DNA from 3 places in the Streptomyces sp. NPDC021080 genome. Region 1 is predicted to be linked to each of the others. Evidence: predicted binding sites of a transcription regulator. Region 1 holds the regulator's gene; each other region holds the start of a gene.
The links. Region 1 encodes HrcA, which represses chaperone genes, less so after heat shock. Its sites were predicted from a motif close to TTNGCACTCNGNNNNNCNGAGTGCNAA; they were not measured.
Positions count from the first base shown of each region.

Region 2: groES (co-chaperone GroES) is a predicted target of HrcA. The motif match lies at 8,602-8,628, and genes of this name have one in related genera.
Region 3: groL (chaperonin GroEL) is a predicted target of HrcA. The motif match lies at 4,242-4,268, and genes of this name have one in related genera.

Region 1 covers NZ_JBIRQM010000004.1:208,202-217,835, forward strand. The annotation lists gene ACH4S8_RS11680 (histidine triad nucleotide-binding protein) at 1-162, opposite strand, end outside; gene ACH4S8_RS11685 (S41 family peptidase) at 268-3,516, opposite strand; gene ACH4S8_RS11690 (hypothetical protein) at 3,611-4,165, opposite strand; gene ACH4S8_RS11695 (VOC family protein) at 4,311-4,703, opposite strand; gene ACH4S8_RS11700 (16S rRNA (uracil(1498)-N(3))-methyltransferase) at 4,753-5,502, opposite strand; gene ACH4S8_RS11705 (nitronate monooxygenase) at 5,499-6,593, opposite strand; gene dnaJ (molecular chaperone DnaJ) at 6,704-7,840, opposite strand; gene hrcA (heat-inducible transcriptional repressor HrcA) at 7,841-8,857, opposite strand; gene ACH4S8_RS11720 (MBL fold metallo-hydrolase) at 9,033-9,634, shown strand, end outside.
Region 2 covers NZ_JBIRQM010000012.1:115,923-125,556, forward strand. The annotation lists gene ACH4S8_RS28225 (FG-GAP-like repeat-containing protein) at 22-1,398, shown strand; gene ACH4S8_RS28230 (YciI family protein) at 1,608-1,964, shown strand; gene ACH4S8_RS28235 (RNA polymerase sigma factor) at 2,009-3,292, shown strand; gene ACH4S8_RS28240 (cell wall-binding repeat-containing protein) at 3,446-5,497, shown strand; gene ACH4S8_RS28245 (methyltransferase domain-containing protein) at 5,475-6,668, opposite strand; gene ACH4S8_RS28250 (polysaccharide deacetylase family protein) at 6,760-7,728, shown strand; gene ACH4S8_RS28255 (polysaccharide deacetylase family protein) at 7,725-8,477, shown strand; gene groES (co-chaperone GroES) at 8,773-9,081, shown strand; gene groL (chaperonin GroEL) at 9,233-9,634, shown strand, end outside.
Region 3 covers NZ_JBIRQM010000008.1:137,927-147,560, forward strand. The annotation lists gene ACH4S8_RS21175 (trehalose-6-phosphate synthase) at 1-450, opposite strand, end outside; gene ACH4S8_RS21180 (glucosyl-3-phosphoglycerate synthase) at 529-1,473, opposite strand; SAM riboswitch class I at 1,678-1,834, shown strand; gene thrC (threonine synthase) at 1,852-3,150, shown strand; gene ACH4S8_RS21190 (MoaD/ThiS family protein) at 3,147-3,422, shown strand; gene ACH4S8_RS21195 (cold-shock protein) at 3,865-4,068, shown strand; gene groL (chaperonin GroEL) at 4,394-6,016, shown strand; gene ACH4S8_RS21205 (NADH:flavin oxidoreductase) at 6,315-7,436, shown strand; gene ACH4S8_RS21210 (DUF397 domain-containing protein) at 7,526-7,744, opposite strand; gene ACH4S8_RS21215 (helix-turn-helix domain-containing protein) at 7,725-8,567, opposite strand; gene ACH4S8_RS21220 (hypothetical protein) at 8,689-8,895, shown strand; gene ACH4S8_RS21225 (hypothetical protein) at 8,926-9,513, opposite strand; gene ACH4S8_RS21230 (PTS transporter subunit EIIC) at 9,548-9,634, opposite strand, start outside.

The sequences.
Region 1 (9,634 bases):
GACCAGGATGTGGGTCGGCGCCTGCGGGTTGATGTCGCGGAACGCCACGGTCGTGTCGGTCTCGCGCACCAGCGTCGCCGGGATGTGCCCCGCCACGATCTTGCAGAACAGGCAGTCGTCCTGCGGTTCCCCGCCCCCGCCGGGCCTGGGCTCCTGCGTCATGCGTGTGCCTCCTCACGCCGGCCGATCATCACCTCCGCATGCTAGCCGCCCGACCCGGCGAACGGCTCGCGCCGCCGTCCGCCCGCGCCGGGCAGTGGCTCCGGGTCACAGCGGCGGCAGGACGGGCGCGGTCTTCGCCGGGTTCTCCTCCAGTGCGGCCAGCGCGATCCTGACCGCCTCGTCGAGCTGGGTGTCACGCCCGGCCGCGTGGTCCTGCGGCGTCTGGACGACCTCGACGTCGGGATCGACGCCGTGGTTCTCGACACCCCACTCGTAACCCTCCATCCAGAAGGCGTACTTGGGCTGGGTGACGCTGGTGCCGTCGACGAGGCGGTAGCGGCTGTCGATGCCGATGACGCCGCCCCAGGTGCGGGTGCCGACCACGGGCCCGATACCGAGCGCCTTGATCGCCGCGTTGACGATGTCGCCGTCGGAGCCGGAGAACTCGTTGGCGACGGCGACGACGGGACCGCGCGGCGCGTCCTCCGGGTAGCTGTAGGGGCGCAGACCGCGGGGCAGGTCCCAGCCGACGATCCGCCGGGCGAGCTTCTCCACGACGAGCTGCGAGGTGTGGCCGCCGCGGTTCTCGCGGACGTCCACGACCAGTCCCTCACGGGCCACCTCGACCCGCAGGTCGCGGTGGAGCTGCGCCCACCCGGCGCCGACCATGTCCGGCACGTGCAGATAGCCGAGGCGTCCGCCGGACCGCTCGTGGACGTAGGCGCGCCGGTCGGCCACCCACGCGTGGTAGCGCAGCGGCTCCTCGTCGGCGAGCGGCACGACGACCGCGTGCCGCGGATCGCCGCCGCCCGAGGGCGAGATCGTCAGCTCGACCGGCTTGCCCGCCGTGCCGACGAGCAGGGGCGCCGGCCCGGCCACGGGGTCCACCGGCCGGCCGCCGACCGCGACGATCGCGTCCCCGGCGCGCACCGCGACGCCGGGCGCGGCGAGCGGGGCCCGCGCGTCGGGGTCGGAGGTCTCCGAGGGGAGGATCCGGTCGATGCGCCAACTGCCGTCCTCGTGACGGGAGACGTCCGCACCGAGGAGCCCCTGCGCCCGGTCGCCGCCGCCCCATCCGCCGCGCGGGGTGACGTACGCGTGCGAGGTGCCGAGTTCGCCCTGCACCTCCCACAGCAGGTCGACGAGGTCGTCGTGGGTGGCGATCCGGTCCAGCACCGGCCGGTACCGGTCGAGGACGCCGTCCCAGTCGACGCCGCCGAGGTCCGGCCGCCAGAAGTTGTCCCGCATGAGGCGGCCCGTCTCGTCGTACATCTGGCGCCACTCGGCGGCCGGGTCGACGTACTGGCGCACCCGCGACAGGTCGACGGTGATGTTCGTGTCGCTCTCGTCGTCGTTCGAGGCGCGCCGGTCGCTGGGGACGACCTTGAGCTTGCCGTCGGTCCACAGCAGGACCCGCTTGCCGTCGCCGGTGACGGTGAAGTGGTCGGCGTCGGCGGCGAGGTGCTCGATGCGCTGCTGCGCGAGGTCGTACCGCTCCAGTTCGGTCTTCGGGTCCGGGTCGTCCGGGGTGGCGCGGGAGGCGCCGAGCACGCCGCGGACCGGGTGGCGCAGCCACAGCAGTCCGTCCTTGGCGGCGCGCAGCGTGGAGTAGCGGGCGGCCTCGACGGGGAACGGCACGATCCGGTCGGCGAGTCCGTCCAGGTCGATACGGGTGCTGGGGGCGCCCTCGCTGTCGGGCGTCTCGTCCTTGTCGGGGGCCTCGAAGGGCCTGCCGTGCCGCTGCGGTCCGAAGGGGGACGGGGTCGTCGCGGCCAGGGTGATCAGATACGGCCGGGAGCCGCCGACGAAGGCCAGGTCGAAGACGTGCTCGTCGTAGACGGGGTCGAAGGCGCGGGCCGACAGGAAGGCGAGGTGCTTGCCGTCGAGGGTGAACGCCGGCGCGTAGTCCCGGAAGCGCAGCGGGGTCGCCTCGGTGACCGACAGGTCGGTGGTGTTGGCGAGCTTGAGCTGGCGCAGCGGGCGGGGGCCGGGGTGGGACCAGGCGAGCCACGCCGAGTCGGGCGAGAAGACGAGGCCGGTGACCTCGCCGTCCTCGCTGCGGTCGACCTCGCGGACCTCGCCGCTCTCGCGCTCGACGAGCAGCACGCGCCCGTCGTGCGAGGCGACGGCGGCGCGGCTTCCGTCGGGCGCCACGGCGAGGCCGAGGACCCGGCCGAGCGCGCCGGCGGCGAGCCGTCTCGGGGTGGCTCCGGGGGCGACGCCGGTGGCGGGGGCGAACTCGAGGGCGTCGTCGCCCTCCGCGTCGGTCACCCACACCACGTGTTCCTCGCCCTCGGCGCGGAAGGCGCGGGGCATCCGGGCGCGGACGCCCTGCCCGTCGGCGAGGGCGCGGGTGGGGCCGGAGCGGTGGGTGACCCAGTGGACGGCGCCGCGCACGGAGACCGCGCTGCCGCGTCCGGTGTGGTCGGGCGCGGCGGCGGAGAACCAGCGCGAGGCGCTCACGGGGTGCGGCTGCTGGTCGACGCGCTGGCCGCCGAGCCGGATGTCGAGGCGGCGCGGTTCGGCGCCGTCGAGGTCGTCCAGGAGCCAGAGTTCACCGGCGGAGACATAGACCACGCGAGTGCCGTCGGTGGCCGCGTGACGGGCGTAGAACGATCCCCCACTCTCGGCTTCGCTCGAGCGGGAGGTGCCCCCAAGGGGGGTATGGCGGCGCAGGCCGGATCCGTCGGCGAGGGAGGAGTACAGGGCTCCTACGCCCTCGTGGTCGGAGAGGAACGCGATCCGCTCGCCGGCCCAGAAGGGGTGTTCGAGGTTGCCGTCGATGTCCTCGTGCAGCCGGACGAACTCACCGTCGCCGTCCCGGTCGATCCACAGCTTACCCGCCGTGCCGCCGCGGTAGCGCTTCCACCAGGCGGCCTCGCGTCCCATCGGGGCGGACAGCAGGACGACGCCGCCCTCGCCGTGGGCGACGTCGCCGACGGGCCCGTACGGCAGGGTCGTCGCGGGGCCGCCGTCGAGCGGGACGGCCCGGGCCCAGGTGCGGCGCAGGCTGGCCTGGCCGTGGGTGCTGAGGGCGAGCACCTGTCCGTCGGGGGTCCAGCCGCGTACCTGGGTCTTCGCGCTGCCCCAGTACGTCAGCCGTTTCGCGGGACCGCCGTCCAGGGCGGCGGCGTGCACCTCAGGGGCTCCGTCACGCGTCGACGTCCAGGCGACGGTCGTACCGTCCGGGGAGATGCGTGGATGGCTGACCGGTACGTTGTCGGCGCTGACCCGCCAGGCGCGTCCCCCGCCGTCGAGCGGTGCGGCCCAGATGTCGTCCTCGGCCGTGAAGACGGCCAACTCGCCGTGCAGATGCGGAAACCGGATGTACGCGGAGGCTGCGGAATCGGTCACCCGATCACCCTATGCAGCGCACGCGCGGCCCGACAGAGGTTCGGATCACTTGATCCCTGTACGGTCCGGCCCCCGGCCGGGCGGAGTGGGCAGGTCACTTGCCCTGTGAGGGCCAGCAGGTGGGGTCGCCCTTGCACCACATCGTCTTCGTCACGGTCACGGTCACGGTGGGGTTGGGGCCGCCGTACGTGGGGTGGTAGGTGACCGGCGGGGTGGGTCCCGCGCCGCAGTCGCCGAGGCCCCTCACGCGGAAGACCTGCCGGCCGCCGACGGTGGCGCGCAGATCGCCGCGTACGCAGGCGCCGTTGACGGCCCGGGTCACCTTGCCCTTGACGACGATGGCCCGGCCGTCACCGGTCTTCCCCTGACAGTCGACGGTGGCCACGGTTTTCTCGCTCGGCGAGGGCGACCTGCCCGCGGTGGAGGCGGTACCGACACGGGCGGTGCAGGTGAGCCAGCTCACGTCCACGTGCCGGCGTTTCAGTTCCTTGGTCGCCGTCTGGTCGGTCGTGTAGGACACGGTCGCGGTGCTGAGTCCGTCCACGGGCTGACACGCGGTCACCGCGAACACCCCGGCCGCGCCCAGCCCGAGGGCCGTCAGTACCCGTCCGCGCCTCGTGCGGCGCTTGAAATGCCTCAAAGCCCCCATGAATGGCAGCGTGCCACCGCGCGGCAGCACGCGGTAGACCGCATGCGGCCATCGGGGGTACAACCACCCGAAGGTGTTGCCCGGCGGGCCGGGGAGGTCGTAGAGTTCCCGCTTTCCCGGCCCCGGGCGGGTTTCTGACCGGCCGTCAGCCGAGCATCAGCAGCCACTCCTGGAGTTCCACCAGGTTGCCCTCGGGGTCCTTGAGGTGGGCGACGCGCATGCGGTCCGTCATGGGCGCGGGACCGTGCAGCAGGGTGGCGCCCCGCGAGACGACCTGTTCGCAGTAGGTGTCGAGGTCGTCCACCCGCAGCACCACCAGCGACCGGTGTCCGGTCACGGTGTCGCCGAGCTCTCCGAGGATCTCGGCCATCATGGCGCGGTCCTGGAGGGCGATGCCCGCCGACCCGGTGACCGGACTGAACTTCTCGTACGGGCCCTCGGCCGCGCCCGACTGGGGCTTGAGGCCGAGGACTTCGCAGTAGAAGCGATAGCAGGCGGCGAAGTCGGAGACGAGCAGTCGTACCTGAGCGAGTTCCATGGATTCCCCGGTGAGGTGCGGGCGGTGAGGCCGGTCGGCGGGCGGTGGGTCAGGACCAGCGGCCGGTGCGGGCCAGCAGCAGCGCGGCGGCCACGGTCCCGGCCGTCGAGGTGCGCAGCACCGTGCGCCCCAGGTGGAAGGTCCTCGCGCCGGCCTCGGTGAAGAGGGCGACCTCCTCGGCGGAGATCCCGCCCTCGGGGCCGACGACCAGGACGATCTCACCGGAGGCGGGCAGCGCGGCGGTCGCGAAGGGTTCGGTGCCCAGCGCGGTGTCCTCGTGGAGCACGGCGGCGAGATCGGCTTTGGCGAGAAGTGCGGCAACCTGCCGGGTCGTCATGGCGTCCGCGACCTCCGGGAAGCGCACCCGGCGGGACTGCTTGCCGGCCTCCCGGGCGGTGGCCCGCCACTTGCCGAGCGCCTTCAGCCCCCGCTCGCCCCTCCACTGCGTGATGCAGCGGGAGGCGGCCCAGGGGACGATCGCGTCGACGCCGGTCTCGGTCATGGTCTCGACGGCCAGCTCGCCCCGGTCCCCCTTGGGCAGGGCCTGGACGACCGTGATGCGCGGCTCCTCGGCGGCCTCCTCGGTGACCGCGCCGATCCGTACGATCAGCCGGTCCTTGCCCTCGGCGGCGACGACCACACCGTCCGCCCGGCGTCCGGCCCCGTCGGTGAGCGTGACCGCCTCACCGCTGTGCAGCCGTTTCACGGAGACGGCGTGCCGTCCCTCGGGTCCGTCGAGGACATGGTGTCCCTCGCCGTCCGTGTCGAAGTGCTCGACCAGGAACACCGGTGCCGTCATCGGGCCGCACCCTCTTCCGGGATCTCGGCGGCGGCCGACAACGCTGTCCCGGCGGCCGCGATTTCTGCGTTCAGTACCTCCACCAGCTGCCCGGCGGGCAGGTCACGCGCCATGCGGTGCCCCTGCCCGGCCCACAGTGCCATGCCCTGCGCGTCGCCCGCCTTCGCGGCGGCCTTGCGCAGCGGCAGGGTGAGGTGGTGGATCTCGGGGTAGGCGGCGGGGGCGTACGGGCCGTGCTCGCGCATGAAGCGGTTGGCCAGCGCGCGCGCCGGACGTCCGGTGAAGGCGCGCGTGAGTTCCGTGCGGACGTACAGGGGGTCGGTCAGGGCCTGCTTGTGCACGGCGCTCGCACCGGACTCGGGGGTGGCGAGGAAGGCGGTGCCGAGCTGGGCCGCGTTCGCGCCCGCGGCGAGGACGGCGGCGATCTGGCTGCCGCGCATGATGCCGCCCGCCGCGACGACGGGGATGTCCACCGTCTCGCGGACCTGCGCGACCAGGGTGAGCAGGCCGACGCCCGTGCCGTCCGTCTCCGGGTTGTCCCGGTGGGTGCCCTGGTGTCCGCCGGCCTCGATGCCCTGCACGACGACCGCGTCGGCGCCGGCCCGCTGCACGCCCAGGGCCTCCTCGGCGGTGGTGGCGGTGACCAGGGTGAGGGTGCCGGCGCGGCGCAGCGACCGGAGCACCTCCGGCTTCGGGACGCCGAAGTGGAAGGAGACCGCCGCGACCGGGTTGTCGAGGAGGACGGCGAGTTTGGCGTCGTAGCCGTCGTCGCGGCCGCTGTCCGGGTCGCCGAGCTCGGTCTCGTACCAGGCGGCCTCGCCGGCGAGCTGGTGGGCGTACACCTCGACCGCGGCGGCGTCCGCGTGCTCGGGCTGCGGGAGGAACAGGTTGACGCCGAAGGGACGGCCGGTCAGCCCGCGCAGCTGCTTGATCTCCTGGTACATGCCGTCGGCGGTCTTGTACCCGGCGGCGAGGAAGCCGAGCCCTCCGGCCTCGGACACGGCGGCCGCGAGCTGCGGGACGGAGACTCCGCCCGCCATGGGGGCCTGCACGATCGGGTGAGGGAAGAGATCGGTCAGCGCGGAGGACATGACGGCATGTTGTCACGTCCCCCGGACAAGTCCGAATCCGCCAGTCCGCCCGGAACCGGCCTTCCGTACGAAGGGCACGGGGCGTCTCCCGCCCCGTGCCTCCGCCTGGATCACCGGCCGTTGAAGGCGTCCTTCAACCGGGAGAAGAGCCCCTGCTGACCGGGCTGGAACTGACCGGTGGGCCGCTCCTCACCGCGCATCTGCGCCAGCTCGCGCAGCACCCGCTCCTGCTCCGGGTCGAGCTTGGTCGGCGTCATGACCTCGACGTGCACGACGAGGTCGCCGCGGCCGCCGCCGCGCAGGTGCGTGATGCCCCGGCCGTGCAGCGGGATCGACTGGCCGGACTGCGTGCCCGGACGGATGTCGACCTCCTCCATGCCGTCGAGGGTCTCCAGCGGCACCTTGGTGCCGAGGGCCGCCGCCGTCATCGGGATGGTGACCGTGCAGTGCAGGTCGTCGCCGCGCCGCTGGAAGGTCGAGTGCGGCAGCTCGTGGATCTCGACGTACAGGTCGCCGGCGGGGCCGCCGCCGGGGCCGACCTCGCCCTCGCCCGCGAGCTGGATGCGGGTGCCGTTGTCCACACCGGCCGGGATCTTGACCGTGAGGGTGCGGCGGGAGCGGACCCGGCCGTCGCCCGCGCACTCGTGGCACGGGGTCGGGACGACGGTGCCGAAGCCCTGGCACTGCGGACACGGCCGCGAGGTCATGACCTGGCCGAGGAAGGACCGCGTCACCTGGGACACCTCGCCGCGACCGCGGCACATGTCACAGGTCTGCGCGGCGGTGCCGGGCGCTGCGCCCTCGCCGTTGCAGGTGCCGCAGACGACGGCCGTGTCGACCTGGATGTCCTTCGTGGTGCCGAAGGCCGCCTCGTCGAGCTCGATCTCCAACCGGATCATGGCGTCCTGGCCGCGGCGGGTGCGCGAGCGCGGTCCGCGCTGCGACGCCGTGCCGAAGAACGCGTCCATGATGTCCGAGAAGTTCCCGAAGCCGCCCTGGCCGAAGCCGGCGGCGCCGGCGCCGCCCTGCTGGGACAGCGGGTCGCCGCCGAGGTCGTAGACCTGCTTCTTCTGCGGGTCCGACAACACCTCGTACGCGGCGTTGATCTCTTTGAACCGCTCCTGCGTCTTCGGATCGGGATTGACGTCCGGGTGCAGCTCGCGAGCGAGCCTCCGGAACGCCTTCTTGATCTCGTCCTGGGACGCGTCGCGGCGCACGCCGAGTACGGCGTAGTAGTCCGTGGCCACTTACGACTCCGCCAGGATCTGTCCGACGTACCGTGCCACCGCTCGTACCGCTCCCATCGTTCCCGGGTAATCCATGCGGGTCGGGCCGACCACGCCGAGTTTGGCTACTGCCTCGCCGCCCGAACCGTAGCCGACGGAGACCACGGACGTGGAGTTGAGTCCCTCGTACGCGTTCTCGTGCCCGATTCGCACGGTCATGCTCGAATCTCCGGCCTCCCCAAGCAACTTGAGGAGCACGACCTGCTCCTCCAGCGCTTCGAGCACCGGCCGGATGGTGAGAGGGAAGTCATGTCCGAAACGCGTGAGATTGGCGGTGCCGCCGATCATCAGACGCTCCTCGGTCTCCTCGACGAGTGTCTCCAGCAGGGTGGAGAGCACTGTCGAGACCGTACCCCGGTCGTCCGCCTCGAAGGCTTCGGGGAGGTCCTGGACGAGCTGCGGGACGTCCGCGAAGGGGCGCCCCGCGACCCGGCTGTTGAGCCGGGCGCGCAGGTCCGCCAGCGACGTCTCACCGAACGGCGCCGGGCAGTTGATCATGCGCTGCTCGACCCGGCCGGTGTCCGTGATCAGCACGAGCATCACCCGTGCGGGAGCCATCGACAGCAGCTCCACGTGGCGCACGGTCGAGCGGGTCAGCGAGGGGTACTGCACGACGGCGACCTGCCGGGTGAGCTGCGCGAGCAGCCGCACGGTCCGTCCGACGACGTCGTCCAGGTCGACGGCGCCGTCCAGGAAGTTCTGGATGGCGCGGCGCTCGGGCGCGGTCATCGGCTTGACGCCGGCGAGCTTGTCGACGAAGAGGCGGTAGCCCTTGTCCGTGGGGATGCGCCCGGCACTGGTGTGCGGCTGGGCGATGTACCCCTCGTCCTCCAGGACCGCCATGTCGTTGCGGACGGTCGCCGGCGAGACGCCGAGACGGTGCCGCTCGGTCAGCGCCTTGGAGCCGACCGGCTCCTCGGTGCCCACGTAGTCCTGGACGATGGCGCGCAGCACCTCCAGCCTGCGTTCGCTGAGCATCGCGCACCTCCAGAAGTCGACTCGGTGGTCTTCGTGGCCTTCGCGGCATTCGTCTGGCACTCAGCGCACGCGAGTGCCAACGTCCCCCGCCCAGTGTACGGCGGTGAGGCACGCCCCGGGCAAGGGCGGGCCTGCGATGTCGTGCACGGCACCCGGTCACCGTTAGCGTCGCCGCATGAGGCTGACTTGGGAAGAGCTGGGATGGGAAAGGGTGGCGCCCCGGGTGGGGCGACGGCGGCTTCCCGGCTGGGACTGCACGGCCGGGCTCGTCGTCGGCGAGGGGGCGGCGCTGATGATCGACGCGGGGTCGAGCCTCGCGGAGGGCGCCCGGCTGCGCGCCGACGCGCTGGCCCTGACCGGCGCACGTGTGACCCATATCGCGCTCACCCACCCGCATTTCGACCATGTCTTCGGTGCCGCGGCGTTCGCCGGCGTGGAGATCTTCGCCGCCGGCGGCTCGTCCGAGGGGTACGAACGCGGCCGCGGGGAACTGTGCGCGGACGCGGTGCGCAACGGTCTCGACCCGCGGGCGGCGGAGGAGGCGGCCGACACCCTCGTACGTCCGCGGCACTTCGTCCGGGGCACCTGGGAGCTGGAGCTCGCCGGCGGCGTCGAGGTCCGGCTGGTGCGGACGGGCGAGGGCCACACCGCCCACGACCTCGCGGTCGTCGTGCCGGGCGACCCGACGGTGGTGTTCTGCGGCGACCTGGTCGAGGAGTCGGGCGAACCGCAGGCGGGCCCCGACGCCGTGCCGTCGCGCTGGCCGACGGCTCTCGA
Region 2 (9,634 bases), on a different contig from region 1:
CCGTACCGAAGGAGCCTCCCGGTGTTCTCCGCACGTTCGCACGCCCGTTGGGCGGTCCCGCTGACGCTGGGGCTCGCGGCACTGGGCGTCGCCGTTCCTCCCGCGTCCGCCACGAAGGCGGCTGCGCCCGTCCGCGACGACTTCAACGGCGACGGGTACGGCGACCTGGTCGTCGGCGCCCCGAACGCGACCGTCGGCGGCCGGACCAAGGCGGGTTACGCGGCCGTCCTGTACGGCGGCCCGCACGGGCTCTCCGGCATCCGCCGCACGATCGTCAGCCGCGCCAGGGCCGGCGTTCCCGGCGACCCCACCGCGTACGAGACGTTCGGCCTCCAACTGGCCAAGGGCGACCTGGACGGCGACGGCTACACGGATCTCGTCGTCGGCACCCGCTCGGCGAGCGCCGACGCGGTCGTGCTCTGGGGTGGTCCGCAGGGTCTGTCCGGCGGCACACCGGTCCCCGGCAACAACACGCAGACCGGCGACTTCGACGGCGACGGACACCTCGACCTCGCCGTCTTCCGCGCCAGCTACACGGGAGGGGACGATCCGCGGGGCACCACCGCATCGGTCTGGACGGGCCCGGTCACCCGCTCCGGCACCCCGGCCGCCGCGGCCCCGCTCGACCCCGGCTACCTCCAGTACATCGACGTCCACGACGGCACGGCCGGTGACATCAACGGCGACGGCCGCGCCGACCTGGCGCTGACCGCCCACTGCGGGGAGGGCGGCGACTGCGGCCGGGTCTATCTGAGCGGCCCCTCCGGCCTCACCCGTGTCACCGGCTACTACACGACCGGCGACGGCGTGCTCACGCTCGGCGACGTCAACGGCGACGGCTACGACGACCTGATCGGCGGATACGGCTACGACGAGGCCATCACCGTGGTGCCCGGCTCGGCCGCCGGGCTGAGCCAGGATCAGAGCACCTGGAAGGAATACACGCAGGACACGCCCGGCGTCCCCGGCGTCAGGGAGGCCGGCGACCTGTTCGGCGCGTCCCTCGCCGCCGGCGACGTCGACGGCGACGGCATCGACGACGTGGCGGTCGGCGCTCCCGGCGAGAACGGCTCCACCGGTGTCGTCGACGTGCTGCACAGCAGCCGCTCCGGGCTGACCGGCGCGCACGCCCGGGCGTTCACCCAGGACACCGAGGGGGTCCCCGGCGTCGCCGAGCCGAACGACGGCTTCGGCCACACCGTCCGTCTCCTGGACGTCACCCACGACGGCCACGCCGACCTGGCCGCCTCCGCGGTGAACGAGGACGCGGGCAACGGCGCCGTCTGGCTGCTGCGCGGCGCCGCGACGGGCGTCGTCGCGGACGGGGCCCGCGTCCTCGGAGGGAGGACGCTCGGGGCTCCCTACGCCAAGGCGGCGTTCGGTTCCGTTCTCCGGTAACCGCCGTACGACCTGCGCGGACGCCGCCGTACGACCTGCGCGGACGCGGATGTGCGGGGCCAGGGAAAAAACTTCCGGAGAATTTCGGGGCGGGTGTCGATCCGGGTTCCCCCCGTTCGACGCACGGGTGAGAGGCGGGAAGAAGCCCAGCCTCCGAGGCGCCGAAGACACCACGGGCGCCACAGGCACCACAGACACGAGGAGTCACCATGCCCCGCTACCTCTCCCTGGTCCAGATCGACGAGCGCACCGCACCCGCCGAAGGCCCCAGCCCCGAACTGATGCAGCGGATGGGCGAGCTCATCGAGGAGATCACCAAGGCCGGCGTCATGCTCCAGACCGAGGGCCTGACACCCAGCGCACAGGGCAAGCGCGTCCACTACTCGGGCGGCGAACTGTCCGTCACCGACGGGCCCTTCACCGAGTCCAAGGAGGTCGTCGGCGGTTACGCGATCATGCAGTGCAAGGACATGGCCGAGGCGCTGGAGTGGACCAAGCGGTTCCTGAAGGTGCACGAGGAGCACTGGACGGTCACCTGCGAGGTGCGGGAGATCGCCGAGGGCTGAGCGCTCCTTGGCCGGACGCCGCCGTGGGTGTCTCATGGTGGGTTGTGGAACAGCAGCCCGCACCGGTACCCGCCGGCGGCGTCGACACCGCCGTCGAGACCATCTTCCGTATCGAGTCGCCCCGCATCATCGCGGGCGTGGCCCGGATCGTCCGTGACGTCGGCATCGCCGAGGAACTCGCGCAGGACGCCCTGGTCGCCGCGCTGGAGCAGTGGCCGCGCGACGGCGTGCCGGACAATCCGGGCGCCTGGCTGACGGCCACGGCCAAGCACCGGGCGATCGACCTCGTGCGCCGCCGTGAGCGGTACGCGCGCAAGCTGGAGGAGGTCGGGCGGGACCTCTCGCTGTCCGCGCCGCACCACCTCGACGAGCCCTCCGACCCGGACGACATCGACGACGACCTGCTCCGGCTGGTCTTCACCGCCTGTCACCCCGTCCTGTCCGCCGAGGCCCGCATCGCGCTCACGCTGCGGCTCCTCGGCGGCCTGACGACGTCCGAGATCGCCCGCGCCTTCCTCGTCCCGGAGGCGACGGTCGCCCAGCGCATCGTGCGGGCCAAGCGGACGCTGGCGACGAAGGGGGTCGCCTTCGAGGTCCCCTACGGACCCGAGCGCGAAGCCCGGCTCGGGTCCGTGCTGGAGGTCATCTACCTCGTCTTCAACGAGGGGTACGCGGCCACGGCGGGCGACGACCTGCTGCGCCCCGCGCTGTGCGAGGACGCGCTCCGGCTGGCCCGGGTGCTCGCCGAGCTGATGCCCAAGGAGAGCGAGGTGCACGCGCTGGCCGCCCTGCTGGAACTCCAGGAGTCCCGGTCGGCCGCCCGCACCGGGCCCGGCGGCGAACCCGTCCTCCTCGGGGACCAGCAGCGGCGCCGCTGGAACCGCATGCTGATCGGCCGCGGCTTCACCGCGCTGAGCCGCGCCGACGCCGTCGCCACCGGCGGCCCGGGGCCGTACGCCCTCCAGGCCGCCATCGCCGCCTGCCACGCGCGGGCCTTCGCCTACGAGGACACGGACTGGCGCCAGATCGCCACCCTGTACGGCCTGCTGGCGGCCCGCGCCCCCTCCCCGGTCGTCGAACTGAACCGCGCCGTGGCCGTCTCGATGGCCGAGGGCCCGGAGCCCGCGCTCGCCATCGTCGACGGCCTGGTCGGTGAACCGGCCCTGCGCGACTACCACTTGCTGCCGAGTGTGCGCGGGGACCTGCTCGCCCGGCTCGGACGCACGCGGGAGGCGCGCACGGAGTTCGAGCGGGCGGCCTCGCTGGCGCGGAACGAGCGCGAACGGGAGTTGCTGGAGACACGGGCCCGTGAACTGCCGGAGACGTGAGGTTCCCGCCCGGTAACTCCGTTCCCAAGGTGATCGGCAAAGGCTTACAGTGGCGCCGCTGCCGTACACGGGAAGGACGCTGTCCGTTCACCCGTAGGCCCCCGCGAGGCGCGGTCCGGCGGCCCATCACACACCTACCTGGGGGGTAGACCTTTGCGCATCTCCGCGCGCCACAGACTCGTGGCGCTCACCGCGGCGACGGCCCTGGCCGCCGGCACCGCGATCGCCCTGGCACCGGGTGCCGTCGCCGACGACGCCGGGACCTGGCCGGGCACCGAGGGCAAGATCCTCGTGGACGGCCCGACCCTGATCGACCCCGCCACGGGCAAGGGCACCGATGTTCCCGGCCTGTACGGGAGCTACGCCGCCTGGGCTCCGGACGGCAGCCGGCTCATCACCGCCGCGAGCCAGATCTCGAGCATCAGGCCGAGCGGCACCTCGAAGATCACCCTGCCCTGGGCGTCAGGGGTCCGGTCCAGTGCCTCGTACGAGGACCTGACGTTCTGGTGGGGCGGACGCTACGTCGTCTTCTCGACCGGCGGCCAGCTCGCCTACGGCCCCTCCGACGGCTCGTGGGCACCTGTCCCGCTGCTGACGGCCGCCCAGGAACCGTCCACCGTCTGCGACAACGACCCGACCGTGAGCCCGAAGGGCCTGGTGGCGTTCGAGCGGCGCAAGAACTACGGCTGCTACGACAACGACGGCGTCTGGGTCTACGACTCGACGGCGAAGACGGTCAAGCGGGTGCTGACCGACGCCGAGCAGCCCGCCTACTCGCCGGACGGCACCAAGCTGGCGTTCGTCCGGCACGTCGGCGGCGGCATGTCGCAGATCTTCACGGCGAACGCGGACGGCACGGGCGTCAAGCAGATCACCACCGACGCCCGCGGCTACGAGAACCCGTCCTGGTCGCCCACCGGCAAGCGGATCATCTTCGACGCCCACACCTCGGGCGACAGCGCCGACGTGCACACCACCGAGTACGTGGACCTGGCCACCGGCACGCTCACCAAGGTCGCGGGCCAGCAGGGCAGCAACTTCGGCGTCAACCCCAGCTGGCAGCCGCTGCGCAAGAACGGCACCGGCCGGGTCTGGGGCGCCGACACCTACGCCACCAACACGGCCGGCTCGCGCTGGACCTGGAACACCGTCGGCGGAAGCGTGCCGGGGCTGATGGACGCCAAGGCCGCGGTGCTGATCAACCAGGACGACGCGGCGTACTCGCTCACCGCGCCCGCGCTGGCCGGCAAGAAGCACGGTCCGGTGCTGATGACCCCGAAGAGCGGGCTGTCCTCCGCGACGAAGGCCGAACTCAAGCGCGTGCTGAAGCCGGGCGCGAACGTCTACCTCGTGGGCGGCACGTCCATCCTCGGCAGCGCGGTCTCCTCGCAGGTGTCCGCGCTCGGCTTCACGCCGAAGCGGCTTGCGGGGACCTCCCGTTACTCGACCTCGGTCGCCGTGGCGAAGTCCGTGACCAGCACGCCGAAGTACGTGTTCCTGGCCACCGGCACCGACTACCACTCGGCCCTCGCGGCGGCCGCCGCGGCCGGCGCGGACGGTACGAGCAGCGCGGGCGGCGTCGTCCTCAACGACGGCAACAAGCTGACCGATTCGGTGAAGGCGTACCTCAACGGCCTGAACCCGAAGAACACCATGATCATCACGGTGGGTGCCTCGGCGAAGTACGCGCTGACGCACACGTACTTCTCGAAGTGGCCGTCGACGTTCACGTACTACCCGATCACGGCGAGCACCAACGAGGGCACCTCCGCGGCGATCGCCAGGTTCTGGTGGAGCGCGCCGAGCCAGGCCGCCCTCGCCTACACGAACAACTGGCGTGGCGGCCTGGCGGCAGGTGCGGCGATGAACGTCTTCGGACCCGTCCTGTGGACCGCGCGCGACACCCTGTCGAGCGAGGCCAAGAGCTATCTGCTGCGGGAGTCGGCGAGCACGCAGTTCGTGGTCGGCTTCGGCGGCACCGGGTCGATCGCGGCGGGCACGCTGGACACCGCGGGCGCCTCGATCAGCGCGAGCAGCAGCCAGTTCGTGTACCACCCGTACTACAACGGCCAGGAGCCCCCGAGCGCGCAGCGCAGCACCTTCACGCTGCGCACGAACGGCGGTCAGGCCGCGACGGTCGTGAGGTCCGGCCCGGTCGGCGCGGAGCCGAACCTGGCACCCCTCAAGACGGTCCACCACCAGTAGCCGGTGTCGCGGGCGCCCCCACCAGCATGGTCGGGGCGCCCGCCACCCGGGTGAGGAACACCGTCGCGGAGTGCGGACCCTGCGGCTTCACCTTGCGCCGCAGTTCCTCCGGCTCGACGGCCGACCCGCGCTTCTTCACGGTCAGGACACCGACCCCCCGCTCCCGCAGCAGCGCCTTCAGCTTCTTCACGTTGAAGGGGAGTCGGTCGGTGATCTCGTACGCGGTGGCGTACGGCGTCGGGCGCAGCCCGTCGGCCGTGATGTAGGCGATCGTCTCGTCGACGAGCCCGCCGTCCAGGTCGTCGGCCACCTCGGCGACCAGGTGCGCGCGGATGACGGCGCCGTCCGGCTCGTACAGATAGCGCCCGACCGCGCGCACCGCCGGATCCGGCAGGCCGCGGCCGCGCAGCTCGCGCGGGCCCGGCAGCAGGGTGGCGCGCACCAGGCCCGGTTCCGTGCCGAACCAGAGGACCGCCTCCTTCACGTCGCCGCCGTCCGAGATCCACTCGGCCTCCGCCTCGGCGGGGACCGCCTCGTGCGGGATGCCGGGAGCGATCTTCAGCGCGGCGACCGGAGCCTTGAGGGCCGCCGCGACCGCCCAGGACAGCGGCGGCGAGTACGCCTCGGGGTCGAAGATCCGGCCCCGGCCGCCCCGGCGCGCCGGGTCCACGAAGACGGCGTCGTACGAGGCGGTGTCCACCTCGGTGACGTCGCTCTCGCGCACCTCGATCAGGTCCGCGAGCCCCAGCGCGTCGGCGTTCGCGCGGGCGGCGGCGGCCGTCAGCGGATCGCGGTCGACGGCCAGGACGCGGATTCCGGCGCGGGCCAGCGCGATGGCGTCGCCGCCGATGCCGCAGCACAGGTCGGCGACGGAGCGGACCCCCAGCGCGCGCAGCCGTTCGGCGCGGTGGGCGGCCACGCTCGTGCGCGTGGACTGCTCGACCCCGTTCGGGGTGAAGAACATCCGTCCGGCGTCCTCGGCGCCGAACTTCGCCACCGCCCGCTGCCGCAGTCGGGCCTGTCCGAGCGCCGCCGAGACCAGTTCGGCGGGGTGTTCGCGGCGCAGCCGGGTGGCGACGGCCAGTTCCTGCGCCGGTTCGGTGGCGCGGACCTCGTCGAGCAGGGCGCGGCCCTCGGCGGTGAGGAGGGGGGCGAAGGAGACGTCGTTCACCCGGCCATTGTGGGCCAGTCGGTGGACGGTGCGCTTCCGGCGGCGGTGTCGGGGCCCTCGCGAGGCCGGTGAACTGGGAGGATCCGGCCCCATGCGACCCGTACGACAAAATGACAAAACCGGCGCAAACGGGGCTGGTGCGCGCTGGGCCGTCGGCGTGCTCGCCCTCGCCCTCCTCCCCTCCGGCTGCGCCGGGACCGGCTCCGCCGCCTCCGGAGCCGACAGTGCCAAACCGGCCCACGCGCCGGTCCACGCACCGGCCCACGCACCGCAGGCCGGGCTCCGGACGGGCCCCGCCGGCGCCCTCGCCGCGTACGCCGCCCGGCTCGGCCGGACGCAGGTCCGGCGCGCCGCCGTCGCCAGGCGCTGGGGCCTCGTGACGGTACCGCTGACGCCCCCGGCGCCGCCCGCGAGGAAACCGCACATCGAGGCGCGCAAGGGCTTCGAGGTGGACGGCCAGGAGGAGTTGCGGCTGCCGCCGGTCTTCACCACCGTCCCCACCAAGGACAAGGTCGTCTTCCTCACCGTCGACGACGGCGCCGAGAAGGACCCCGCGTTCCTGCGGATGATGAGCGACCTGAAGATCCCGTACACCGCCTTCCTCAGCGACTTCCTCGTCGAGGACGACTACGGGTACTTCCGGAAGATGCGCGACCGCGGCGTCACGCTCGACAACCACACGCTGACCCACCCCTATCTGCCTGGGCTGTCCTACGAGCGGCAGAAGCACGAGATCTGCGGCATGCAGGACGTCATGGAGAAGGAGTTCGGCAGGCGCCCGGCCGTCTTCCGCCCGCCGTACGGCAACTACGACCAGGACACCCTGCGCGCCGCGAAGGCCTGCGGCATCAGGTACGCGCCCATCTGGAACGAGGAGGTCTTCGCCGACCACTGGGAGTACCGCGAGGAGGACCGGGACCTGCACCCCGGCGACATCGTCCTCACCCACTTCCAGGGCCGCAAGGAGTGGAAGGGCACCATGCCCGACATGGTCCGCCGCTTCCTGCGGACGGTCACGGCCAAGGGGTACGCGGTCGCACGCCTGGAGGACTACCTGTGAGGGTGCGGGTACCGGCCGCCGGGCTGCTCGTGGCGGTCCTGCTCAGCGGCTGCGCGCAGTCCGTCGACCCCATCGAGCGCCTCGGCAAGAAGGCGGCCCAGCGCGTGCACCCGACGGAGTCGGCGTACCGCCGCTGGGGCCTTTCCGCCCCGCTCGCCCCGGCGCCGAAGGTGTCCGTCCGCACCACCGCGCGCACCGCGGACACGGGACTGCCGCCCGTGGTGAACCAGGTGCGCACCCGCGACAAAGTGGTCTTCCTGACGTACGACGACGGGGCGGAGCGCGATCCGCTGTTCGCCGACATGGTCCGCGAACTGCGCCTGCCCGTCAGCATGTTCCTCACGGACCGGGTCGCGGGTCCCGGGTACGGGCACCTCGCCCGGCTGCGCGCGGTCGGCGCCGGCATCCAGAACCACACCCTCGACCACGCCGTCCTGCGCGGTCTGCCCTACTCCGGCCAGCGCGCCGAGATCTGCGGACAACAGGACAAGCTCGCGCGCCGCTTCGGCGTCCGGCCCCGGCTGCTGCGGCCCCCCTACGGCAGGTACGACGACACCACCCTGCGCGCCGCCGCCGACTGCGGGGTCGCCGCGATCGTCCTCGGCAGGACCGCCGACGAGCACCGGCTCCGGCCGGGCGACATCCTCTCCGGCCCCGGCGAACCCGGACTCACCGACGCCACGCTCCGGCTGCTCCGGCGGATCCAGCGGGAGGGCTTCACCCCGGCGCGGCTGGAGAACTACCTCTAGGGGACCGACGGAGCACCGGCGAGGAACCGGCAGGGCACCCGCCCGGGAAGCGGCAGGGCACCCGCCCGGGCGACGCCCATTCGGTGCGATCCGGCACCTTCCCGCCGACGCCACGCCGACGCCTTTGGCACTCCGCTTGACCGAGTGCTAATCGCAGTCATAGTCTCAGGTCTGGCACTCCCCCCTGGAGAGTGCCAACAGCGACAGGCAGATCCGGCACCCGCGACGACGGATCGACCTGGTCGCCACCTCAGACAGTTAACCCCGTGAGATCTCCGAAGGGGGAGGTCGGATCGTGACGACCACCAGCTCCAAGGTTGCCATCAAGCCGCTCGAGGACCGCATTGTGGTCCAGCCGCTCGACGCCGAGCAGACCACGGCCTCCGGCCTGGTCATCCCGGACACCGCCAAGGAGAAGCCCCAGGAGGGCGTCGTCCTGGCCGTGGGCCCGGGCCGCATCGAGGACGGCAAGCGTGTCGAGCTCGACGTCGCCGTCGGCGACATCGTTCTCTACAGCAAGTACGGCGGCACCGAGGTGAAGTACAACGGCGAGGAGTACCTCGTCCTCTCGGCTCGCGACGTGCTCGCGATCATCGAGAAGTAATTCACCTGGTAAGGGAGTTCGGGGTTCGCCCCCGGACAACCCCGCACCAAGCATTGCAGTGAACCACGCCCCTGGCACCCGCGATCATTCCAGCCGGGCGCCAGGGGCGCGGTTCGTTCTCCACATTTTCCGAGAGGGCTGAACCGCTTCCATGGCGAAGATCCTGAAGTTCGACGAGGACGCCCGTCGCGCCCTTGAGCGCGGCGTCAACAAGCTTGCCGACACGGTGAAGGTGACGATCGGCCCCAAGGGCCGCAACGTCGTCATCGACAAGAAGTTCGGCGCTCCCACCATCACCAACGACGGTGTGACCATCGCCCGTGAGGTCGAGATCGAGGACCCGTTCGAGAACCTCGGCGCGCAGCTGGTGAAGGAGGTGGCGACCAAGACCAACGACATCGCGGGTGACGGTACGACCACCGCCACCGTGCTCGCCCAGGCGCTCGTGCGCGAGGGCCTGCGCAACGTCGCCGCCGGTGCCTCCCCGGCGCTGCTGAAGAAGGGCATCGACGCGGCCGTCAAGGCGGTCTCCGAGGAGCTCCTCGCGACGGCC
Region 3 (9,634 bases), on a different contig from region 1:
GTAGTCCTGCACCAGCACCGTCGCGCCGTCGGCGGCCTCCTCGGCCAGTGCCTCGGCGAAGGCCCGGTTGTAGGTCCGGTACGACTCCCACTGACGCCGGAACTCCGCGTCGAAGACCGGCTCCAGCGGGGTCTGGTAGAGCATGTGGTGGACGAACCACAACACGGAGTTGGCGATGCCGTTGTAGGCGTCGGCGTGCGTGTCGGCGTCGATGGCCAGCATCCGTACGCCGTCCTCGTGGACTCCGCGCCGCACGGCCTCCCGGTCGCCGTCCCCGAGGGCGGAGCAGACCCAGAGGGCGCCCGCGTCCGGCCCGATCGCCGAGAGTCCCGAGACGAGGCCGCCGCCGCCGCGCCGGGCGTGCAGCGAACCGTCCTCCCGTACCTCGTAGGTGATCGGGCCGCGGTTGGACGCGACCAGAATCCGGCGGGCACCCCGCGTTGAAGCCATGCCTCGAAACCTAGCCCCGTGTCGAAACGCTCAAACGCGCTCTTCGGCCGTATGCGATCGTCGGCCGTCGGCGCCGGACTACGCGGCCTTGCGTGTCTGGTACTCGGAGATTTCGCTCATCGGCGGCCTTTCCTCGGTGTCCACCGAGTACGTGCGCGGCCGGAAACCGTCCCGGTCGCGTTCGAACTGGGTGAGGGAGGGGCGGATCAGATGGCCGCGCGCGAGCCGGAGTTGCGCGGTGCGGTAGATCGCGGCGGCCATGCGGCCGAGTGCCTGGCCGTCCTGGTGGCGGTGCTTGCGCACGCCGACGTCGACCTGGGCGAGGGCGTCCAGGCCCACCAGGTGCAGGGCGTCGACGAGCATGCCCAGCTCGACGCCGTAGCCGACGGGGAAGGGGAGCTGCTCGAGCAGCGAGCGGCGGGCCGCGTACTCGCCGCCGAGCGGCTGGACGAAGCCCGCGAGCTGCGGCCAGTGCATGTTCAGCAGGGGGCGGGCCATCAGCTCGGTGACCCGGCCGCCCTGTCCGCCGCCACCGGCCATCGGGCGGTCGTACATGGCCTTGACCAGGTCGACGCCGGGCTCGGTGAGCAGCGGGCCCACGATGCCGGAGACGAAGTCGGACGAGAACTCCTTGAGGTCCGCGTCGACGAAGCAGACGATGTCCCCGCTCGTCACGAGCAGCGACCGCCACAGCACCTCGCCCTTGCCGGGCACGGCCGGGATCCGTGGGAGGATGTCGTCGCGGTGCACGACACGCGCGCCGGCGGCGGCGGCGACCGCGGCGGTGCGGTCGCTCGAACCGGAGTCGACGACGACGATCTCGTCGACGAGGGGCACCTGCTGCATCAGGTCGTGGCGGATGATCGAGACGATCTCGCCGACCGTCTCCTCCTCGTTGAGCGCGGGCAGCACGACGCTGACCGTCGACCCGGTCACGCGTTTGGCTGCCATGAGCTTGTGGAGCGGGCGGTCGGTCACGGACCAGGAGCGTGTGCTCAGCCAGCTTTCGACTTCTCTCAGCACCGTCTGCGGCTCCTCACTGTCTGATCACACGCTCTCATCGGCGTGCCCGCTGCGGCCAGCGGCAGATCGATTGGCTCGTCTCGCGGTTCGGACGACTATCTCAACTGTCCAGGCCTTCGGTTACAGTCTTGAACAACGCGCATGACCATCGCATGTCCTGGATCGTCGGCGCGTATCGTGTTCAACAGTTCAACAATCAAATACCGCTCATCCAGAGGGGCAGAGGGATACGGCCCGATGAAGCCCCGGCAACCCTCCAGCCGGTCTCGTACCGATCGATGTCGATCGCGTCGCGAGGCTCCCGGCTAGGGAAGGTGCCAAATCCGTCTCACGGCGAAGTGCGCCGTGAGGAAGATGAGGAGAAAGGGCCTCGCCTCCATGGCTGCGCAGACAGTTGCAAGCACCACGAACTCCGCCGACTCGGTGGACCTCGGCCCGGCCGCGGCGCTTTCCTGCCGCGAGTGCGGACACCGCGTCCCGCTCGGCCCGGTCTTCGCCTGCGAGGAGTGTTTCGGCCCGCTCGAGATCGCCTACGACTTCTCGGCCTACGACGCCGAAGAACTCCGCAAGCGCATCGAAGCGGGACCCGCGAACATCTGGCGCTACGCGCCGCTGCTGCCCGTCCCCGCGGACGTGGCGGACAAGCCGAACATCAACCCCGGCTGGACCAAGCTCGTCCAGGCCGACAACCTGGCCCGCGAGCTGGGTGTCGACGCCGGAAAGCTCTTCGTCAAGGACGACTCCGGCAACCCGACGCACTCCTTCAAGGACCGCGTCGTCGCCCAGGCCCTCGAAGCGGCCCGCGCCTTCGGATTCACCACCCTCTCCTGCTCCTCCACCGGCAACCTCGCCGGAGCGGTGGGCGCCGCGGCGGCCCGCGCCGGTCTGCGTTCCTGCGTGTTCATCCCGCACGACCTGGAGCAGGGCAAGGTCGTCATGGCCGCGGTCTACGGCGGCGAGCTCGTCGGCATCGAGGGCAACTACGACGACGTGAACCGTTTCTGCTCCGAGCTGATCGGCGACCCGGCGGGCGAGGGCTGGGGCTTCGTCAACGTCAACCTGCGGCCGTACTACGCCGAGGGCTCCAAGACGCTGGCGTACGAGATCTGCGAGCAGCTCGGCTGGAAGCTGCCCGACCAGCTCGTCGTGCCGATCGCCTCCGGCTCCCAGCTCACGAAGATCGACAAGGGTCTGCAGGAGCTGATCAAGCTCGGGCTCGTCGAGGACAAGCCGTACAAGATCTTCGGCGCCCAGGCCGAGGGCTGCTCCCCGGTCTCCGTCGCCTACAAGGCCGGCCACGACGTCGTACGGCCGCAGAAGCCGGACACCATCGCCAAGTCGCTCGCGATCGGCAACCCGGCGGACGGACCGTACGTGCTGGACATCGCGCGGCGCACCGGCGGGGCCGTGGAGGACGTGAACGACGACCAGATCGTGGACGCGATCAAGCTGCTGGCCCGCACCGAGGGCATCTTCGCGGAGACCGCCGGCGGTGTGACCGTCGGCGTGACCCGCAAGCTGATCGAGAACGGTCTCCTCGACCCGACGCTGACCACCGTCGTGCTGAACACCGGCGACGGCCTCAAGACCCTGGACGCGGTGGCCTCCGACACCGGGCTGACCGCGACCATCCGCCCGAACCTCGACTCCTTCCGAGAGGCTGGCCTCGCATCATGAGCGTCAACGTCCGCATCCCCACCATCCTGCGCACCTACACCGGTGGCGCCGCCGAGGTGAAGGCCGAGGGCGCGACCCTCGCCGAGGTCATCGGTGACCTGGAGAAGAACCACACGGGCATCGCCGCGCGCGTCCTGGACGACCAGGGCAAGCTGCGCCGCTTCGTGAACGTGTACGTCAACGACGACGACGTGCGCTTCGAGCAGGGGCTGGAGACGGCGACCCCGGCAGGGTCCGGCGTCTCGATCATTCCGGCCGTCGCCGGAGGCTGATCGTTACCCTCGGTAATGCCGAACACAGTGCGTTCACAGAATTGCCCCCTCCGTGAGACAAACGGAGGGGGCAATTCTATTGGATTGAACGCGCTAGAGTTGGGGAAGTCGCTCCGATTTGGATGTTGGTTTCATGCCGGACGCATATGAGTGGCTGTTCGGCGGGCGACAAGAAGTAGCCAAAGTAGCTCACCTATTTGGGCATTTTATGGCAATTGCGGGGTCCGACTTGCCCTGGATCCGTGCGTATCCTCCGCATATCAATGATCGGCCATGCCCAGAATTCTCGTCCGATTGACCTGTTGCAGAGGGCAGTTGGACAGATACATTCAGCCGCGGTCGACGCGTTCCGGCGCACACCCCCAACCGTTTGGGGGGTGAGGTCTGACCCGGATCCGCGAAGTGTGGATCTGTGCAAGGGCCAGTAATAGGGGAGTTAGGCATGGCTCAGGGCACCGTCAAGTGGTTCAACGCGGAGAAGGGGTACGGCTTCATCGCGGTCGACGGTGGTGCGGACGTCTTCGTGCACTACAGCGCGATTCAGATGGACGGCTACCGCACCCTTGAAGAGGGTCAGCGAGTGGAGTTCGAGATCTCGCAGGGCCAGAAGGGTCCGCAGGCGGACATGGTCAAACTCGCCGTCTGATCCGGGCGCGAACGACCACCGACTCACTCACGCACGAGGGGCTCGCATCCCACCGGGGATGCGAGCCCCTCGTGCGTTCCGGGCCGGGCCTTGCCTCTTGTCGAGGGTCGCTCGGCGTGCCGGTTTTGCCGAGAGGCGCTTGCACTCGCAGGGGTCGAGTGCTAATCATTGCGTTAGCACTCTCCGAGTGAGAGTGACAGAACTTGGATCGGGCCGGCGAGGTCCACGGGCCTGTGGGGCAAGGAACCACAGGGTTCGAGGGCCGTCCGTCGCGGGCGCGGGCGCGATCCGGAGCAATCCACCCCGTCCGGGAGGACCACTTCACATGGCCAAGATCATCGCGTTCGACGAGGAGGCACGGCGCGGCCTCGAGCGCGGCATGAACCAGCTCGCGGACGCCGTCAAGGTGACGCTCGGCCCCAAGGGCCGCAACGTCGTCCTCGAGAAGAAGTGGGGCGCCCCCACGATCACCAACGATGGTGTCTCCATCGCCAAGGAGATCGAGCTCGAGGACCCGTACGAGAAGATCGGCGCCGAGCTGGTCAAGGAAGTCGCCAAGAAGACGGACGACGTCGCCGGTGACGGTACGACCACCGCGACCGTTCTCGCCCAGGCGCTCGTCCGCGAGGGTCTGCGCAACGTCGCCGCCGGCGCCAACCCGATGGCCCTCAAGCGCGGTATCGAGAAGGCCGTCGAGGCCGTCTCCGGTGCCCTGCTGGAGCAGGCGAAGGATGTCGAGACCAAGGAGCAGATCGCTTCGACGGCCTCCATCTCCGCCGCCGACACCCAGATCGGCGAGCTCATCGCCGAGGCGATGGACAAGGTCGGCAAGGAAGGCGTCATCACCGTCGAGGAGTCCCAGACCTTCGGTCTGGAGCTGGAGCTCACCGAGGGTATGCGCTTCGACAAGGGCTACATCTCGGCGTACTTCGCCACCGACATGGAGCGTATGGAGGCCGTCCTCGACGACCCGTACATCCTGATCGCGAACTCCAAGATCGCGAACGTGAAGGACCTGCTCCCGCTCCTGGAGAAGGTCATGCAGTCGGGCAAGCCGCTGCTGATCATCGCCGAGGACGTCGAGGGCGAGGCCCTGTCGACCCTGGTCGTCAACAAGATCCGTGGCACCTTCAAGTCCGTCGCCGTCAAGGCCCCGGGCTTCGGTGACCGCCGCAAGGCCATGCTCGGCGACATCGCCATCCTCACGGGCGGCGAGGTCATCTCCGAGGAGGTCGGCCTCAAGCTGGAGAACGCGGGTCTGGACCTGCTGGGCCGCGCCCGCAAGGTCGTCATCACCAAGGACGAGACCACGATCGTCGACGGCTCCGGCTCCGCCGACCAGGTCGCCGGCCGTGTGAACCAGATCCGTGCCGAGATCGAGAACTCGGACTCGGACTACGACCGCGAGAAGCTCCAGGAGCGTCTGGCGAAGCTGGCCGGCGGCGTGGCCGTCATCAAGGCCGGTGCCGCCACCGAGGTCGAGCTCAAGGAGCGCAAGCACCGCATCGAGGACGCCGTTCGCAACGCGAAGGCGGCCGTCGAGGAGGGCATCGTCGCCGGTGGTGGCGTGGCCCTGCTCCAGGCTTCCTCGGTCTTCGAGAAGCTCGAGCTCACGGGTGACGAGGCGACCGGCGCCAACGCCGTGCGCCTGGCCCTGGAGGCCCCGCTCAAGCAGATCGCCGTCAACGGTGGTCTCGAGGGTGGCGTCATCGTCGAGAAGGTGCGCAACCTGCCCGTCGGCCACGGCCTGAACGCCGCGACCGGTGAGTACGTCGACATGATCGCCGAAGGCATCATCGACCCGGCGAAGGTGACGCGCTCTGCCCTGCAGAACGCCGCCTCCATCGCCGCGCTGTTCCTCACCACCGAGGCCGTCATCGCCGACAAGCCGGAGAAGGCCTCGGCCCCGGCCGGCGGCGGCATGCCGGGCGGTGACATGGACTTCTGATCGACCCCGGTCGATCAACGTCCTGACGTTCCGAGGGCGGCACCTTCCCGAGAGGGAGGGTGCCGCCCTCGGGCGTTCTCCGGCCAGCCCCGGCCCGTCCCGGCGCCGCAGGGGAGTGCGGCGGGCCCCGGCCGGCGTGGCCCGGATCACAGGAGCCGGTGCGGGAACGGCGGAATGCGGGGCCCGGTACGACGGTTGAGGCTGAAGAGCAGTTGATGCACGTGCACATACCGCATGGAATCTCCTGCCTCGCAGACCGCTCGACGTCATACCGACCACCTCTTCGAGGAGCCCCCACGTGACCGCTGACGCCGCGTCCCGCGCAGCCGAGATCCTGTCCCGTCCCGTCTCCATCAACGGCCTGACCGTCCCGAACCGGATCGCCATGGCCCCGATGACCCGGATGTTCTCGCCGGGCGGTGTGCCGGGCGAGGACGTGGTCGGCTACTACTCCCGCCGCGCCGCCGCGGGCGTGGGCCTCATCGTGACCGAGGGCACGTACGTCGGCCACGACTCGGCCGGACAGAGCAACGAGGTGCCGCGCTTCCACGGCGAGGACCAGCTGGCCGGATGGGCGAAGGTCGCCGACGCGGTACATGCGGCGGGCGGCACGATCGTCCCGCAGCTGTGGCACATAGGCATGGTCCGCAAGGCGGGCGAGCCCCCGTTCGCGGACGCTCCGCCGGTCGGCCCCTCCGGCCTCTACAAGGAGGGCGCCGAGGTCACCGGCAGGAGCATGACCCGGCAGGACCTCGACGACGTCATCGAGGCCTTCGCCAAGGCCGCCGCGGACGCCGAGCGCATCGGCTTCGACGGTGTCGAACTGCACGGCGCCCACGGCTACCTGCTCGACCAGTTCCTGTGGTCCGGCACCAACCGGCGCGAGGACGCGTACGGCGGCGACCCGGTGGCCCGTACGAAGTTCGCGGCGGAGATCGTCGCCGCGGTGCGGGCGGCCGTCTCGCCCGAGTTCCCCGTCATCTTCCGCTACTCGCAGTGGAAGCAGCAGGCCTACGACGCCCGGATCGCCGAGACCCCGGAGGAGCTGGAGGCGATCCTCGCCCCGCTCGCCGCGGCCGGAGTGGACTCCTTCCACGCCTCCACGCGCCGCTACTGGGTGCCCGAGTTCGACGGCTCCGACCTCAACCTCGCCGGCTGGACGAAGAAGCTGACGGGCAAGCCCACCATCACCGTCGGCTCGGTCGGCCTGGACGGCGACTTCATCAAGGCGTTCGTCGGCGAGGGCTCCCCGGTCAAGGGCATCGACGACCTCCTCGACCGCATGGAGCGCGACGAGTTCGACCTCGTCGCCGTCGGCCGCGCGCTGCTCCAGGACCCGGAGTGGGCGGCAAAGGTCCTGGCCGGACGCTACGACGAGCTGGCTCCGTACGACGCGGCGGCGCTGGGCACGCTCAGCTGACCGCTTTGACTTCCTGGTGACAGGGAGAACGGGGGAGGGAGGGCGCCCGCGGTGACACGGGCGCCCTCCCTTTTTTGCGCTCTCCCCGGTCAGCCGGTGGTGCCGAGGTGCCCGACGAAGGCCCCCCAGGCGGCGGCGCCGAATCCGATCACGGGCCCGGGGTTCTTGGAGTCCCGGACGGGAACGAGGTGGCCTTCGCGGCCTTCGCCGAGGGCGACTTCCAGGCAGTCGCCGCCGTCGCCTGCGCTGTAGGTCGACTTGCGCCAGGTGCGCGAACTCGGCTCGCGATCAGTGGTGTTGGTCTCCATGCTCGTAAGCATGGGCCACCGACTCGATCAGAGCCAGGGAAGCCTGTGGCGAAAGCGCCGCCGCCTGCAGGAGGCTGAACGTCAGGCCGTGGCGAGCCACCGTTGCCGGATCGTCCACCAGCTTGCCCATGTCGATGCCTTCGATGAAGCAGAGCGGGGGAGCGTCCGCGAATTCCATCAGCTTCAGGGAGCCGCCCATCGCGGCATGGGCGCCGGCGGCGAACGGCAGGACCTGCATGATGATCCGGCAGCGGTGTACAAGGTCGGCCGTGTGGCGGAGGGCCGCTGCCATGGCTGCCGCCCCGCCGACTGGTCGGCGGATTGCTGCCTCGTCCAGAACCACCCACAACAACGGGGTTGTTGGATCGGCCAGGAGACGGGCGCGTTCCATACGGGTGGCCACCAACTCCTCGATGTCCGCGTCGGAGGCCATCGGCCGGTAGGTACGGAACAGGGCAGCGGCGTACGCCGGAGTCTGCAGCAGGCCCGGGATGAGCAGCGGAAGGTAGTGCCTGATCGCCGTGGCAGCCGCCTCCAGCTCCGCCGCCTCCACGAAGTGGTCCGGGTACTTCGACCTGGCCAGGGCCCTGTAGTTGCGCTCGAAGAAGCCCTTCGTGCCGAGGATCTCGTCTATCTGGACGGCGTATTCGAGCTGCAGGCGCCGCGTGCCCGACTCCAGCTGGCCGATGAAGGAACCGCTGACGAAGAGGGGTTCGCCCAGTTCGGACTGGCTGAGGCCGGCTCTCTCGCGGGCGTGCCGCAGCTCGGCGCCGATCATCGCGCGGGGGGAGGAGGCCGGGTCGAGGGCCTTGGGGTTGGGCATGGCGACTTCCCGTCCAACAGGCTGGGTTGTTGGAGCGCAGACTCTGGCCAGGGTACGGATCTGCCGATCACTCTGGGTGGTGAACAGGAATACTCAGCGTGGAGGGATCGGTGAGATGGAGATGGCGTCGGGCGAGGAGTACGCGATCGACGTGCGGGACGGGCGGCTCGGTCAGGTGATGGGGCGCGAGGGCGGCCTCGTACAGCTGCGGCCGCCGGGCGGGGGCGTCGAGTGGGACTGTCCGCCCGAGGCCCTCGGGGAGGCGCCGCCGGGTGAGGTGCTGCGGGCCCGGGTGCGGCGGATCAACGCGGAGGGGCGCCTGCCGTGACCGTCCCCGGGGCCCGTCCGGACCGCCGGCCTAGAGGTTGCCCATCGGCTCGATGTCGACCTTGACCGGCGTGCCCCAGATGCGCAGCACCTCGTAGTCGGTGAACTCGTGGACGAGGCGGTAGGCCATGCCGGGGCGGGGGGCCCGGCGTTCCGCGGCGAGGTAGCGCTCGGCTTCCTGGCGGTCGCGGCGGGGGGTGCCGCACAGGAGCCACGTCTGGCCGTTCCAGACCTCCGGGAGCCAGCGCTGCTGGGGCTGGGGGCGGTCGCCGCGGACTCCGTAGCGGGACATCGTGCGGTCGGGCAGCTCGTCCGGGGCGGGCGTCCGGCCGTGTCCGTACGCGTCGTTGACCTCGGTGCGGCGGGCGGTGCGGCGGCGGGTCTCGCACAGCAGACAGCGGTCCGGGGCGCTCTCGTCCACCGGGCCGCTGGGATGCTCGGCACAGCGGGTGGTCGGCTTGGCCGTCGTCACCGTCTCGTCGAGCAGGTCCAGGGCCCGCTTCAGGTCCGCCTTGACCTCGTGCAGCTTGGCGTCGGGGGTGTCGGCGTTCAGTGCGTCGCCGTGCTCCCCGAGCAGCCGCAGGGCGCGGCCGAGGGCGGTCAGCTGTGCGTGGTTCATGCCCCCAGCCTCGCACGCGCCACCGACAGCGCGGCTATACGGCGGTCCGTTCCGCCCGGTGGGCCGGTGACGCGCCGTCGAGGTCGCTGCCGAGGTCGCCGTCGAGACCGTCCGCCCGGAC